Regions from separate parts of the Streptomyces sp. NPDC037100 genome, predicted to be linked through region 1. Evidence: riboswitches for the same ligand, from Rfam matches in the RefSeq annotation. Region 1 holds a riboswitch; each other region holds the start of a gene.

Region 1 (3,262 bases):
CCCTGGGTGGCCACGCAGCGCAGGAACACCGTCCCACGCCGCCCCTCGGCCTCCGCGGTGAGCAGCACCGCCCAGAGCACCATGGCGAGCGCCAGCAGCGCCTCGGCCAGGGGCTGCTGCCCGGCCGCGGAGAAGCCGGTGCCCAGGGCCGCGGTCGCCGCCACGGTGGTGAGCGCGGCCGGTGTCTCCCCCCGCCACTCGCCGTGCGTCCGCTGGACGAGGCCCGCGGCCGCCGCCGACCAGGCCGCGCAGGCCAGGGCCAGGGCGATGCGGGAGAGGACCGCGTACCCCGCCGAGTCCAGACCGGCCGACACGGTGCCGGTCGCCAGCGCATACGTCGCCCACCAGGCGGCAAAGGGGGAGGGACCGGACATAGCGCCGATGCTAGAGAGCGGTGCGCGCGTTACGAGAGGGGCACGCGCGCGTGCCCCTCAAAAACGTGACGCGACCTCTGGGCCCTCAGGCCTCACTCAGGCCGGGCGCACCACGCTGTGGATCGCCGACTCGCCGTCGTAGTAGATCGACTCCTCGCGCACGTACGTGCCGGGCTTCGGCGCGTGGATCATCATGCCGTTGCCGATGTAGATCCCGACGTGCGTGACGTCGTCGTAGAAGAAGACCAGGTCACCGGGCCGGGCCTGGGAGAGCGGGACCGTGGTGCCGGCGTTGACCTGGTCGTAGGTCGTGCGGGGCAGGGTGACGCCCGCGGCCTTCCAGGCGGCCTGGGTGAGGCCCGAGCAGTCGTAGGAGCCGGGTCCGACGGCGCCCCACACGTACGGCTTGCCGATCTGGGCGCGGGCGAAGGCGAGCGCCTTGTCGGCCTTGGTGGCGTACGAGGAGTCGGCCGGGACCGTCGAGGAGTCGGCCGGGACCGTCGAGGAGGACGAGCCGGAGCCCGACGATCCCGTCGATCCGGACGAGGAGGACCCGCCGTCCTGCTGCTGGGCGGCCTCCTCCGCCTGCTGCTGCGCGGCCTGTTGCCGGGCCAGCTCGTCGGCCTTGCGGGCGGCCTCCGCCTGCTTCTCCTTCTCGATCGCCGCGAGCCGGGCCTTCTCCTCGGCGGTCAGCTTCGACATCAGCTCGCGCGCGTCGGCGAGCTTGCGCTGGACGGTGGCCTTGGCGGTCTTCAGATCACCCTGCGACTCGGTGAGCGTCTCCAGGCTCTCCGTGGCCTCCTGGCGCTTCTTCATCGTCTCGGACTGCTGCGTGACGTAGTCGTCGACCGCGACCTTCTGACGGCCCGTCATGCGGTCCATCAGCTGAGTCTGGTCGAAGTAGTCCTGCGGGGTGTCCGCGAGCAGGAACGTCGCCGTGTCCGGGGCGGCGGCGCCGGTGCGGTACTGGGCGGAGGCGAAGGAACCCAGCTCCTCGCGCGCCTCGTTGAGCTTCTGGGTGCGCTGGGCGACGTCGTCGAGGAGGGTGTCGACGCGCTTGCGCTGCTTCGCGGTCTTCTCCTTGGCCGCGTTGTACTTGTCGGTCGCCGACTCGGCCTGGCGGTACAGGTCGTCGACCTTCTTCTCGACTTCCTCCAGGCTGGGCTTGTCGTCGGCCTCGGGGGCGGCGTTGGCCGACTGGGACAGCAGGGCCACGGAGGTGAGGGCCGCCGTTGCGAGGGCGGGGGTCCGTATGCCTGCCATGCGCGTACCCGTAGGACGCGACTTGCGGTGCGACGCCAAGGGAGGCGACTCCTTCCATGTTCCGCCTACCGGGTTAGCTGTCGGGTTCGGGCGGGTGGTTCGGAAGGTTTGCCCTACGGCCTTCTCCGCACAGGGAGGCGGGCCGATTCACCCCAGGTTCACGGTTGGGTCCCCGGCTCCGGCTGCCGCTGCGGCACACCGGACTCGGCGGAGGCCGCGCGGCCCGGCGACGTTCGCCGGTGGGGGTCATGCGGCCTGGTCGCACCGTAGCCAACTCGTGTGGCCCCTGTGAAGGTTGATGGGTGATATGCCCGATACATTTTCGTGACCTTATTGCCGAGCGTTGCCGAGAGTGGACGATCAAGGGGGATTGGATGGGAAAAGTCCGCACTTGACGGGCGTGTAGCAGGGTGTGATCGCGCCGTCATGGAGGGCGACAACGCGCCGCCGGGCGGTCGGCGGGGCCCCGGGCGCGCGGCGATGTTCTCAGGGCGGCGGCGGGCTGTCAGTGGGGCGCCCTAGACTCGGAGAGCGATGAGCAGCCTCTTTGACGACAGCTTCCTGGCGAACCTCCAGGCCCAGCGGGGCCCCGCGGACGAGCCCCCGCCGCCACCCGAGGACGATCACGTTCCGGAGTCGATCCCGGACGATCTGTTCGGCGGGAAGTTCGACGTGCCCCCGGACCGGGACGCCTACTACCGGGACGGAGCCCCCCGCCCGGTGGTGGACACCGCCGCCCTCCTGGAGGGGCTGAACGACAACCAGCGCGCCGCCGTCGTCCACTCCGGCTCCCCGCTGCTCATCGTGGCCGGCGCCGGCTCCGGCAAGACCCGCGTGCTCACGCACCGCATCGCCCACCTGCTCGCCGAGCGGGACGTGCACCCGGGCCAGATCCTCGCGATCACCTTCACCAACAAGGCCGCCGGCGAGATGAAGGAACGCGTCGAGCAGCTCGTCGGCCCGCGTGCGAACGCCATGTGGGTCATGACCTTCCACAGCGCGTGCGTGCGCATCCTCCGGCGCGAGAGCAAGAAGCTCGGCTTCACCTCGTCCTTCTCGATCTACGACGCCGCCGACTCCAAGCGTCTGATGGCCCTGGTCTGCCGCGACCTGGACCTCGACCCCAAGCGCTTCCCGCCGAAGTCCTTCAGCGCCAAGATCAGCAACCTGAAGAACGAGCTGATCGACGAGGAGGACTTCGCCGCCCAGGCCGCCGACGGCTTCGAGAAGACCCTCGCCCAGGCCTACGCCATGTACCAGTCGCGGCTGCGCGAGGCGAACGCCCTCGACTTCGACGACCTGATCATGACGACGGTCAACCTGCTGCGCGCCTTCCCGGACGTCGCCGAGCACTACCGCCGCCGCTTCCGGCACGTTCTGGTGGACGAGTACCAGGACACCAACCACGCGCAGTACGCCCTGGTCCGCGAGCTGGTCGGCACCTCGGAGCACCCCGTCGACGTGCCGCCCGAGGCCGAGATCCCGCCCGCCGAGCTGTGCGTGGTGGGTGACGCCGACCAGTCGATCTACGCCTTCCGCGGCGCGACGATCCGCAACATCCTCCAGTTCGAGGAGGACTACCCGGACGCGACGACGATCCTGCTCGAGCAGAACTACCGCTCCAC
Region 2 (3,262 bases), on a different contig from region 1:
GCCTCGGTCTCCGCAGCGCGTGCCTATGTGGTGAACACGCTGGCGGAGTGGGGCCTGCCGACGGACACGGAGGTGTCCGACACCGTCCGGCTCATCATCTCGGAACTCGCCACCAACGCCGTCCAGCACACCTTCGGTCAGTCGCCCACCTTCACCGTGGAGGTCGAGCTGGATCGCGACGAACGGCTGCGCATCGGTGTCACGGACAGTCACCCGCGCTTCCCCAGACGCCTGCCCGCAGCCGTCCAGCAGGACAACGGCCGCGGCCTGGTCATCATCCGCTGGCTGACCGCCGAGTGCGGTGGCAGACTCCGTATCCGCCCCACCCGCGAAGGCGGCAAGACCATCTCGATCGAACTCCCGTGGGCCGTCCCGGTCCGCCCGGTGACGACGGCGGGCCAGCAGGAGGCGTAGCCGGTCACAGCAGGACCTGAAGGCCCTCCCCACCGGGTGCCTCGACGCACCCCGGCCCGCGCGACCCACATCCGGGCCACCCTCGCGGCTCTACGCGGCCCGCTGCGCGCTGTGCGACCCGCCCGAGCCCGCGGCCCTCACCGGTGCCGCGCCGACGCCTCCCGGTGCGCTGCCGCCCCTCGCAGCTCTGACGGCTGCCGGACGGTGCGCCGCAGCGGTGCCGGGATCCGGATCTCGGCCCCCTCCGGCTCCTCCTCGGTGGTCTCCCCGGCTCCGTCCCGTTCCACGTGCAGCCCCGCCCGTCGCACCAGCCGGGGGAGTATCCCCCACAGCCCGACGCAGACCAGGAAGGTCGCGACGCCCGCGGCGATGCCACCGGCCCGGCCCGTGGTCACGTCGACCACCAGCAGCACCGAACCGCTGAACGCGAACACCAGCACGCTCAGACCGGTCGTGGCCAGACGCGAGGAGACCTGCACTATGCGGGGCTTGGCGCCCTGCTGGAAGAGGGAGCGGTGCAGCGCGGCCGGCGCGGTGAAGAGCGCGGCGGCCAGGACCGCCAGCAGCAGCGTGATGACGTAGGTGACGCGCTGAACCGTGTCCAGGTCCCCGAAGCGCGAGGTGAAGGCCAGCGACAGCAGGAAGGCGAAGAGGATCTGCACACCCGTCTGGGTGACGCGGAGTTCCTGGAGCAGCTCGACGAAGTTGCGGTCGGCGCGTTGCAGCGGAGTCTCGTTGCGCGCGGTGCAGGGACGGTGCTCGGCCATGACGTCACGGGTATCCACTTACGGCCGTGTCACGCTCCGGCGTGCGGCGGCGCGTCAAGGACGCCGCCGCACGCCGGGCGGATCACTTCACGCGCCCGTACCAGACGCTCTTGGTCCAGATCTTCTGCAGTCGCACCACGTCCCCGCTCTTCGGGGAGTGCCAGAGCTTGTTCTTACCCGCGTAGATACCGACGTGGTACACGTTGCTGCCCGAGTGGAAGAACACCAGGTCTCCCGCCTTGCGGTTCTTGGCGGAGATGTGGCGCGTCTTGTTGTACTGCTGGGCAGCCGTGCGGGGGAGCTTCTTGCCGGCCTTCTTGAACGAGTAGAGCGTGAGCCCGGAGCAGTCGAACCGGTGCGGCCCTATCGCCCCGTACTTGTAGGGCGAACCCTTCTTGGATGCCGCGATCTGGAGTGCCTTGGTCGCCGGTGTGGCTGCCGCGGCCTCGGAGGTGAAGCCGGGCGCCACGATCGAGCCGCCCACCGCGGCGATGGTGAGCGCCGAGGCCGTACCGGCTCGGGCCATGAGCGACGGGACACGATTGAGCGCAGTCATGCGCAACCCTTCGTCAGCCGCCTGTGAAGGATGACCTGTCGGATTCGGGCTGACAAAGTTGCCCGGCCGCTGACGCGGCTTCACCCCAAGGGCTGCTCGGGTCCGGTCATGGCGTGACCGTTCCGGCGACCCGTCGTGCTTGGGTCCTCCACTCCTGCCGATCCACTCCTGTCGACCGGTCATCCGGGCGGCGGCAGGACTCGGCGTCCGCCCGGATCGCCCCGCCACAGCGGCGGGGGCTTGTCGTCAGACAGGGATCTTGGCGCATGCCTGTCCGGATTTCCCAACGGAACCGGGGATTTGTGTTGTTACTCACCACTCACCCGTTCGGGTGGACACGTGTGCGTTCGCGCCACTGTCCACGGGTTCGCGGACCGTCGGACCAGCGGCGGAATACCCCAGTCCGTCCCCGGGCTACGCGTGTTGCGCAACCGGGAGGGCCCGAAAATCGGTCCTCCGCCTACTCCGAACAGGGGTACGTCTTTTGGTCCGTTTCAACTCAGCTCCGAACGCTCCGCCGTCGTCGGGCATCCGGACCGACGGCTTCGCGTCAACTGACGGACTCCGGGGGCAGGGTGAGCCGGGCCGTGCGCCGCTCACCGTCCAGCACGCGCAGCGCCCGGACCAGGGTGTCGGCGTGCAGTTCCGTCTCGCCCCGCTGGTGCATCAGGGCCAGAGCATCACGCAGCGCGGTCACCTTGCCGACGAGGGCCTGGGCGGCGCGCAGCCCGCGGTAGGTGTCGCCGTCGCGGGCCGGGTTGATGCGGCCGAGCAGGTCGACGACGTCGAGGTAACGGTCGATCAGTTCCGCCTCGGCGCGGGTCAGGGCGGGAAGCGACGGCAGTTCGGGCGGGAGCACCGGGGCCTCACTGCCCGGTCGGCGGGGCGAGGGTGGCCTTGCGGCCGGGGATGATCCCGTCCACCAGGCCGTACTCCGCCGCCTCCTGCGCGGTGAGGACTTGTCCCGCTCGATGTCCGCGCTCACCTGCTCCCGGGTGCGGCCCGTGTTCAGGGCGAGCATCTCCTCCATCCGGCTCCGGACGCGGGCCAACTCATCCGCCTGGATGGCCAGATCGCTCGCCTGACCGCGGATCGGCTCGGGCAGGGGCATCGCGGCGGAGCACTGGAGGGCCGGCCACTAGGCCCGTGCCCGTGCAGACGGAAGACCTCGGTGACCTTGTCCACGACCTTCCGCATCACGCGCAGGTCCGACGAACTCATCGCCTCCGTTCTCGGCAGGACGCTCGCCGCCCGTGAGTCCCTGGTCGTCGACGGCCGGCCCGCCTTCCCGCGGCTCGTCGTCCAGGTGTGGACGGAGACCCTGCGCAACGAGGAGCCGGCACTCCTGCTCGCGGACGGCTACGGCTCGGTCCGCGCGGCCTGGGGAGGATCGTCGAGGACTACCAGGAGGCCGGGATGATGCCGGGCGGACGTGGCGCCGGACCACGTGGCCCGCACGATGATGCCGCGGTGCTCGGGTTCATCGCCCAGCAGTCCCTCTTCGGGCCGGCGCCGGTCGAGGCCC
Region 3 (3,262 bases), on a different contig from region 1:
CTACCAGGGCGGCCGGCTCCGGCTGCTGGAGTCGCGGCGGATCGAGGACGTCGTCCTGATGCGCTACGAACCGACCGCCCCGGGCGCCGGCTCCCTGCCCGCCGCCGCCGACCATCACTGGCTGGCCCGCGCCTGTGAGCTGGCCGAGCGCTGTCCGCCGTCGGACACCGCGTTCAGCGTGGGCGCGGTCGTGGTCGCCGCCGACGGTACGGAACTGGCCCGTGGCCATTCCCGAGAGGGCGGCGACCCGGTGGTGCACGCCGAGGAGGCGGCCCTCGCGAAGCTCGACCCGGCCGACCCGCGCCTGCCCGGCGCGACGGTGTACAGCAGCCTGGAGCCCTGCGCTCGCCGCGCCTCCCGCCCCGCGCCCTGCGCCCGGCTGATCCTCGACGCGGGTGTCCGACGGGTCGTCACGGCCTGGCGCGAGCCGGACACCTTCGTGAAGGACGCCGACGGCAGCGGCCTCCTGGCGGCCCGGGGGGTGGAGGTCGTCGTCCTCCCGGAACACGAGGAGCGGGCCAAGGCCCCGAACCGTCACCTGCCGGGCTGAGCGCGGCCCGATCAGTGGGTGTGCGCGAGTGGTCCCGCGGATGGCGTACACTGGTGTCACAACGACGCGGGGTGGAGCAGCTCGGTAGCTCGCTGGGCTCATAACCCAGAGGTCGCAGGTTCAAATCCTGTCCCCGCTACTGAAGGCCAAGGGCCGGAATCCAAAAGGATTCCGGCCCTTGGTGCATTCCCCGGTGACGCCATTACGGTCGGTGAGGGAACCACCCCGTTCCGCATAACAACTGACGTACCGTCAAAACTCGTCGGTCACTTGTGAAGCGGTCAACTCGCCCGATTTGAGCCGGTCATGGCGGCAAAGTCCGCGCGAAAAAGGTTAATGATCAAGTGGAATCGCTGGAATACCCCTCGCGCCTCCATTAACGTTCGATAACGCAGCGCGGTCGTCCCAGCCGTCACAGAAGGCGGCTCCGTGCGCATGCGCCGAATCCTGAAAGGGAACCGGGGAACCACCACTTGGGGTGAATCGGGCGGATACCACCGTGGAAGCACGGCGGGTATACGCGCGTAGGAGACCTTCCTGCTCCGAACCCGTCAGCTAACCCGGTAGGCGAGAAGGAAGGAAAGGAGTACGCCCACGTGGCGTCCAACCGGCCTGCCCCCACGGCCCCGTACGCGCCGAAGCGCGAGACCGACACCTTCGGCTACGGCGGTCAGCGCACCGACGAGGGCCCGTTCCAGGAGTGGAACCCCACCGAGGAGTCCATCCGTCCCGTCCGTGGCCGGCATCGCGTCACCAAGCAGCGTGGCGGAGGCCTCGCCCGCAGCTCCACCGTCCTGGGCGTCGGCGTCATAGCCGCCGTGGGTGCCGGCGGCATGGCCAGTGCCCAGACCGGCAAGCCCCCGGTGTCCATCTCCGTGCCGGACCTGCCCTCGGTGGGTTCCCTCATCTCGGACGACGACACCCCCGAAGGTTCCGCCACCCCGCTCAGCAGCCTCGGCACCGCCACGGCGGCCACCGAGGAGAGCACCTCCGAAGCCGGCGCCGGCGAGGCGCTGCGCGCCCGGATCATGGCCCAGGTCGAGCACCAGCAGGACCAGATCGAGACCAAGGCCGCCCAGGACGCCGCGGCCGCCGCCGAGAAGGCAGCCGCGGAAGCGGTCGCCAAGGCGGAGAAGGAAGCCGAGGCCAAGGCCGCCGAGGCCAAGCGGAAGGCGGAGGAGGAGGCCAGGAAGAAGGCCGAGGCCGAGCGTCTCGCCGCCCTGGCCAAGCAGTTCACGCTGCCGACCTCCTCGTACACCATCACCTCCAGCTTCGGCCAGGCCGGCGCCTACTGGTCCTCCGGCTACCACACGGGCCTGGACTTCGCCGCCCCCACGGGCACGCCGATCAAGGCCGTGCACAGCGGCACCATCACCGAGGCGGGCTGGAACGGCTCGTACGGCTACAAGACCGTCCTCACCCTCGATGACGGCACCGAGATCTGGTACGCGCACCAGTCCTCCATCGGCGTCAGCGTCGGCCAGAAGGTCAGCACCGGCGACGTGATCGGCCGCGTGGGCGCCACCGGCAACGTCACCGGCGCGCACCTGCACCTCGAAGTCCACTCCGGCGGATCCGCGAGCGGCATCGACCCGATGGCGTGGCTGCGCGGCAAGGGACTGAACCCGTAAGCGGTACGTACCGTTGAAGCACCGACGGCCCTGACGACCCCCCGACGTCAGGGCTGCCGGACGTTGTGGCGTGCGGCGGCGCACGCCGGGCGGGAGTGTTTACAGGGCCTTTGCGTACGCCGCGGAATGAGGCGTTCCCCTCGGGGGGTTGACGTGCAGCATGACTTCACTGCGCAAGCTCGGCTCTTCCGACCTCGAGGTCTTCCCGCTCGCCCTCGGCGGCAACGTCTTCGGCTGGACCGCCGACGAGGACCAGTCGTTCGCCGTACTCGACGCCTACACCGCCGCCGGCGGCAACTTCGTCGACACCGCCGACTCCTACTCGGCCTGGGTGGAGGGCAACAAGGGTGGTGAGTCCGAGACGGTGCTCGGCAAGTGGCTGAAGTCCCGCGGCAACCGCGCGGACGTCGTCGTCGCCACGAAGGTCAGCCGGCACCCCGAGTTCCGCGGACTGTCCGCCGGCACCGTCAAGGCCGCCGCCGATGCCTCCCTGCAACGCCTCGGCACCGATTACATCGACCTCTACTACACGCACTTCGACCAGCCCGACGTGCCCGTCGAGGAGATCATCGGCGCGCTCGACAGTCTTGTGAAGGCCGGGAAGGTGCGGCACATCGCCGCCTCCAACATCTCCGCCGAGCGGCTGCGGGCGTCCCTGGAGTTCTCCGAGCGTGAGGGGCTCGCCCGGTACGTGGCCCTCCAGCCGCACTACAACCTGGTCTCCCGCGACACCTACGAGGGTGAGCTGCAGGATCTCGCCGAGCGGACCGGCCTGGCCGCCTTGCCGTACTTCTCGCTCGCGTCCGGCTTCCTCACGGGCAAGTACCGGCCCGGCACGACGGTCGACAGCGCGCGGGCGGGCAGTGCCGCCGCGCACCTGGAGACCGAGCGGGGCCAGCGGGTGCTCGCCGCCCTCGACGAGATCGCCGGGACGCACGACGTGCCCATGGCCACGGTGGCTCTCGCCTGGCTCGCCGCCCAGCCGACCGTCGTGGCGCCGATCGCTTCCGCACGGACGGTGGAGCAGCTGCCCGCACTGGTCGGCGTCGGCGAGCTGACCCTCTCGGAGGCCGAGACGGAA

The links. Region 1 has a riboswitch for cyclic di-AMP ahead of ACZ7EG_RS08105 (C40 family peptidase). Riboswitches for the same ligand answer to the same signal wherever they lie in the genome.
Region 2: another riboswitch for cyclic di-AMP. It lies ahead of ACZ7EG_RS32550 (C40 family peptidase); the one in region 1 lies ahead of ACZ7EG_RS08105 (C40 family peptidase).
Region 3: another riboswitch for cyclic di-AMP. It lies ahead of ACZ7EG_RS10110 (M23 family metallopeptidase); the one in region 1 lies ahead of ACZ7EG_RS08105 (C40 family peptidase).

The regions. Positions count from the first base shown of each region.
Region 1 is NZ_JBVJSX010000002.1:657,202-660,463, reverse strand. Features, by position in the region: gene ACZ7EG_RS08110 (SLAC1 family transporter) at 1-374, opposite strand, end outside; gene ACZ7EG_RS08105 (C40 family peptidase) at 471-1,676, opposite strand; cyclic di-AMP (ydaO/yuaA leader) riboswitch at 1,685-1,857, opposite strand; gene pcrA (DNA helicase PcrA) at 2,172-3,262, shown strand, end outside.
Region 2 is NZ_JBVJSX010000012.1:139,985-143,246, reverse strand. Features, by position in the region: gene ACZ7EG_RS32560 (ATP-binding protein) at 1-414, shown strand, start outside; gene ACZ7EG_RS32555 (DUF6328 family protein) at 552-1,181, opposite strand; gene ACZ7EG_RS32550 (C40 family peptidase) at 1,264-1,737, opposite strand; cyclic di-AMP (ydaO/yuaA leader) riboswitch at 1,741-1,921, opposite strand; gene ACZ7EG_RS32545 (hypothetical protein) at 2,288-2,596, opposite strand; partial or broken gene ACZ7EG_RS32540 (ATP-dependent Clp protease proteolytic subunit) at 2,756-2,848, opposite strand; gene ACZ7EG_RS32535 (hypothetical protein) at 2,909-3,157, shown strand; gene ACZ7EG_RS32530 (hypothetical protein) at 3,208-3,262, shown strand, end outside.
Region 3 is NZ_JBVJSX010000003.1:21,627-24,888, reverse strand. Features, by position in the region: gene ACZ7EG_RS10120 (dihydrofolate reductase family protein) at 1-550, shown strand, start outside; tRNA gene ACZ7EG_RS10115 (tRNA-Met) at 616-689, shown strand; cyclic di-AMP (ydaO/yuaA leader) riboswitch at 979-1,135, shown strand; gene ACZ7EG_RS10110 (M23 family metallopeptidase) at 1,147-2,181, shown strand; gene ACZ7EG_RS10105 (aldo/keto reductase) at 2,342-3,262, shown strand, end outside.